Regions from separate parts of the Psychrobacillus sp. FSL K6-1464 genome, predicted to be linked through region 2. Evidence: a T-box and tRNA genes for the amino acid it is inferred to sense, from the RefSeq annotation. Region 2 holds a T-box; the other holds one or more tRNA genes.
The links. A T-box is a leader RNA that pairs with one kind of tRNA and senses whether it is charged. The one in region 2 lies ahead of tyrS (tyrosine--tRNA ligase), so its partner is inferred to be a tRNA-Tyr.
Positions count from the first base shown of each region.

Region 1: it encodes a tRNA-Tyr, which carries the amino acid that the T-box ahead of tyrS (tyrosine--tRNA ligase) is inferred to sense. The anticodon was not compared.

Region 1 covers NZ_JBBOOP010000001.1:3,488,925-3,491,391, reverse strand. Annotated here, with positions in the region: rRNA gene MKX39_RS17770 (23S ribosomal RNA) at 1-254, shown strand, start outside; rRNA gene rrf (5S ribosomal RNA) at 440-555, shown strand; tRNA gene MKX39_RS17760 (tRNA-Asn) at 960-1,034, shown strand; tRNA gene MKX39_RS17755 (tRNA-Thr) at 1,047-1,119, shown strand; tRNA gene MKX39_RS17750 (tRNA-Val) at 1,280-1,355, shown strand; tRNA gene MKX39_RS17745 (tRNA-Tyr) at 1,376-1,459, shown strand; tRNA gene MKX39_RS17740 (tRNA-Gln) at 1,466-1,540, shown strand; tRNA gene MKX39_RS17735 (tRNA-Ala) at 1,559-1,631, shown strand; gene MKX39_RS17730 (GNAT family N-acetyltransferase) at 1,737-2,327, shown strand; gene rocF (arginase) at 2,398-2,467, shown strand, end outside.
Region 2 covers NZ_JBBOOP010000001.1:2,471,540-2,474,006, reverse strand. Annotated here, with positions in the region: gene MKX39_RS12465 (transglycosylase domain-containing protein) at 1-1,189, opposite strand, end outside; T-box leader at 1,289-1,484, shown strand; gene tyrS (tyrosine--tRNA ligase) at 1,533-2,467, shown strand, end outside.

The DNA.
Region 1 (2,467 bases), 1.0 Mb from region 2:
CTGTCCTTAGTACGAGAGGACCGGGATGGACACACCGCTGGTGTACCAGTTGTTCTGCCAAGAGCATCGCTGGGTAGCTATGTGTGGACGGGATAAGTGCTGAAAGCATCTAAGCACGAAGCCCCCCTCAAGATGAGATTTCCCATTACGCAAGTAAGTAAGATCCCTCAAAGACGATGAGGTAGATAGGTTCGGGGTGGAAGCGTGGCGACACGTGCAGCTGACGAATACTAATCGATCGAGGACTTAACCAAATTTTGTTTAACGTAACAATGTCGTTTATCCAGTTTTGAGTGAACAAGCACTCTATTATGAGGGTTTCAAGATACAAGCAGTGCTAGGAAACAAGTGAGAGAAGGAAGGAACGTACTAACGTACGTGACTGACAGATCGAATGAAGTTGACAACGCAATGCGCCGTATATTGGAAGCCGAATAAGTCTAGTGATGATGGCGAAGAGGTCACACCCGTTCCCATACCGAACACGGAAGTTAAGCTCTTCAGCGCCGATGGTAGTTGGGGGTTTCCCCCTGTGAGAGTAGGACGTCGCTGGGCACCAAAAAGAAGTCGTTACCGAGTTATATCGGTAACGACTTCTTTGTGTTTACAGAATTAAAATAAGCTGCAGGCAGTTACTGAGAAAATAGAGAGGGCTAGAAGCGTAGGTATACGTGAGAAGCGAGCGAGTGTCGCTTACGAAGACTTTAATGCTGCGTGCAAAAAACGTTATTGATAGAGTCGGCAACGACTTTTCGTGCTTTTCTTAAGTAGCTATTAGTGAATACAAACGATTAAAATTTATAAATTCCTGTTTTATTAACATAAAAAAAATCTAAATATATGCTAGTCAAAGATATATTTTAGAGTAACATAAGTTGTTGAAATATACTTTTAATACAGGCTTGAAATTTTAAATAGAGTTGCTATAATTATACTTGTACTTTAAAATAATTAAACGTTCCGAAGTAGCTCAGTGGTAGAGCAATCGACTGTTAATCGATTGGTCGTAGGTTCGAGTCCTACCTTCGGAGCCATTTTTTTGTTTTGCTTCCATAGCTCAGTAGGTAGAGTGCTTCCATGGTAAGGAAGAGGTCACCGGTTCAAATCCGGTTGGAAGCTTCTCATTAATTTATTTTAAGGAAAAAACTTGTCCTAATGTCAGATATATGATATTATAGTTCTTGTCTGGTTTTCATTTAAATAAGAAAATACTTTCAACAGAATGTATAATAGTTTTTCCAGATGGAATGCTATAACGTACTAGATTTTATAAAACCCAGGAGGATTAGCTCAGCTGGGAGAGCATCTGCCTTACAAGCAGAGGGTCGGCGGTTCGAGCCCGTCATCCTCCACCATAATATTTAAATTTAGCTTTGGAGGGGTAGCGAAGTGGCTAAACGCGGCGGACTGTAAATCCGCTCCTTAGGGTTCGGCGGTTCGAATCCGTCCCCCTCCACCAGTTTAATGGGGTATAGCCAAGCGGTAAGGCAATGGATTTTGATTCCATCATGCCCTGGTTCGAATCCAGGTACCCCAGCCAACTTTTTCAAATAGTATTGGGGCCTTAGCTCAGCTGGGAGAGCGCCTGCCTTGCACGCAGGAGGTCAGCGGTTCGATCCCGCTAGGCTCCATAAATATAGTAAAACTCTTTCAACCTAAAGTTGAGAGAGTTTTTTTGTGGGTGAAAATACTTTTCAATATAGTGCATTTTCCTTTATGATGAAATAAAAAGCGAGGTGTACAATTTGACTGAGACACTAACCTATGGGGATGTAACCTTACGTCCATTACTAACTTCAGATAGTGGAGCATTGTGGGAACTGTATGAACCCAAAATTTTTGAATTTATGTTAAATAAAATAGAAAACAAGCAACAGCTAGAAAAGTGGTTGGCAGTTGGTATTCACCAAATGAATGTTGAGGGGACAGCTCTTGCATTTGTAGTAGAAAATACAGAAACAAAAGAAATTATGGGTACCACTCGTATTTATGGAATAGACCAGACAAATTATAGTTGCGAGATAGGCTCTACTTACTATGGGAAACAGTATCAGCGTACACACGTAAATACGACGTGTAAATATTTATTGTTAAAGTATTGCTTTGAGCAAATGGGGACAATTCGTGTTCAGTTTAAAACAGATGAGTTAAATGTATCTTCTCAAAGGGCAATTGAACGAATTGGCGGTGTAAAAGAGGGTATACTGCGAAATGAACGGATACGATCTAATGGTTTTGTTCGAAATGCGGTTGTCTACTCTATTATAGATAGCGAATGGTCGGAAGTGAAATACAAGCTAGTTCAATTAATGAATAAATATTCGTAATTATGCTTGGTTGAGCCAAACACCCTCTAGCATTTACAATAGATGTAAGAACTAAAGGGGGCATAAAATTATGAATAAATTAAATATATCAATTATCGGGGTCCCAATGGATCTAGGGCAAAATAGACGAGGTGTCGATA
Region 2 (2,467 bases):
AGGTATGTCCGTAATATTCGAATTCATCTCTTACTTTTAACATAGCTTCATACATGTCTTTGTTAATAGTGGTATGAATACGATAACCATCGGTACTAATGGAACGTTGTGCTAAAATATCATACTTTTGATAAAGCTTTTTTTCATTATCTAATCGAGCAGGATCAATTGAGTCTGCCTGTGCAAACTGATCTCTTAAAATTTCTTTCACTCTATTTTCCACTTCAGCTGTTAACCAAGGATACTTGTCTTCAGGAAGTGTTTCTGGCTCTCTAAAATCTTTCGTAATATCGTAGCTAACAGCATTCTTATATTCCTCATCCGTAATATAACCAGTTTCATTCATTCGGAATAAAACAATTTTCATCCGTTCAATCCCAAGTTGGAGAGCTTCTCCTTCTTTTATCTCTCCACCTTGTCTAAAAGGAGTATAAGCAAATGGAGCTTGGGGAATACCAGCTATGTAGGCTGCTTGTGGTAAGGTCAGATCTTTTGCTTTTACATTGAATATTCCATTCGCCGCTGTTTCAATTCCAGCGATGTTTCGTCCATTTGAATTTCGGCCGTAGGGGATTATATTCAAATATGCTTCTAATATTTCTTCTTTGTTCATGAAGTGTTCTAAGCGCATAGCTAATAGTATTTCTTTTGCTTTACGTTCATAAGAAACCTCATTGGTTAAAATTTGGTTTTTGATTAATTGTTGAGTTAATGTAGAACCACCAGTTTGTGTATCAGAGTTAGATACATCTTGAAGCAATCCACGGAAAATTGCTTTAGGAACAATTCCCTTATGTACTTCAAAGTATTCATCTTCCGTCGCTAAAACTGCATCTATTACATAAGGAGAAACCTCTGATAGATTTGTTTCCGTTCTTTCTAAATCAGTGCGTAGTTTACCTAAATACACGTCTCCGGCAAAGTAAACTTCCGATGTCTCTTCATAGTTAAAGACAGCACTGCGCATTTCATCTTTACCACGAAGTGGTTCTTCTTTTACCAATGAAGCAAAATATCCTGCGCCTACAGATAAACCGAATACTCCGAGTGTCAGAATACCCACCATAAGAAGTAAACTTAAATTCCAGATGACACTAGAAGAGACTCTTAATCCCTTAGCCCATTTAGTAGACTCCCACATATCAATTTTTTCTTTGTATCTCTGTATATTTTCTTGCCATTTCTTCATTCAGTTCTCGCCCCCTAAATCTTGAATTATTATACCATAAGCCTAATTGTTAGACGATAGTTATTGACATACAATGTAGATTAGGTAAAATAGATATATATTTTAACGAAGAAAAGTCCGAAGTAGTAATTATACATACTGTGAAGAGAGCTAGCGGTTGGTGAGAGCTAGTCAGTGTATTATGCGAATTACAGGCTTGGAGTTAAACGTACTCACAACGATACGGTGATTGAAGCGGAGGGAATAATTCCTTCAAGCTGGGTGGTACCGCGCTAATTGATTAAGCGTCCCTGCATGATTTTTTATCATGTGGGGACTTTTTTATTTTAAGGAGGCAATATTAATGACGAATTTATTGGATGATTTAGCTTGGAGAGGTCTTCTATACCAACAAACCGATGCTGAGGGCATGGAACAGCTTCTTAGTAAGGAAAAAGTATCATTATACTGTGGAGTAGATCCTACAGCAGATAGCATGCATATAGGACATATTGTGCCGCTTCTTACTTTAAGACGTTTCCAAATGCATGGACATAGACCAATTCTTTTAGTTGGTGGTGCAACTGGAATGATAGGGGATCCCTCTGGTCGTTCAGAAGAACGCCAATTACAAACAACAGAGCAGATTGATTTGAATGTTCAAGGTATTAAAAAACAAATGGAGCAAATTTTTGATTTCAATACCGATAATGGTGCACAAATGGTGAATAACAGAGATTGGATCGGCTCTATGGATGTTATTGAATTCCTGAGAGATTTTGGAAAACTAATTAACATTAACTATATGCTGGGAAAAGACTCTATCTCTTCACGTTTAGACACAGGACTTTCTTTTACTGAGTTTGCCTATACGCTAATTCAGGGAATTGATTTTAATCATCTATACGATCATTTTGGGTGCCGAGTTCAAGTAGGGGGTTCTGACCAATGGGGAAATATTACTACTGGTTTAGAGGTAATTCGTAAAACACATGATGACAATACAAAGGCTTTCGGTATTACTATACCATTAGTAACGAAAGCTGATGGGACCAAATTTGGTAAGTCTGCATCAGGTTCTGTTTGGTTGGATGCGAAGAAAACATCCCCATACGAGTTTTATCAGTTCTGGATTAATACAGCAGATTCAGATGTTATTAAATACTTGAAAATCTTCACCTTCTTGGAACGTAAAGAAATTGAAGCTTTAGAAGTTACCGTTGAAAACGAAGCCCATTTAAGAAAAGCACAAGCAACTTTAGCAGAGGAAATGACTCGTCTGATCCACGGACAAGAAGC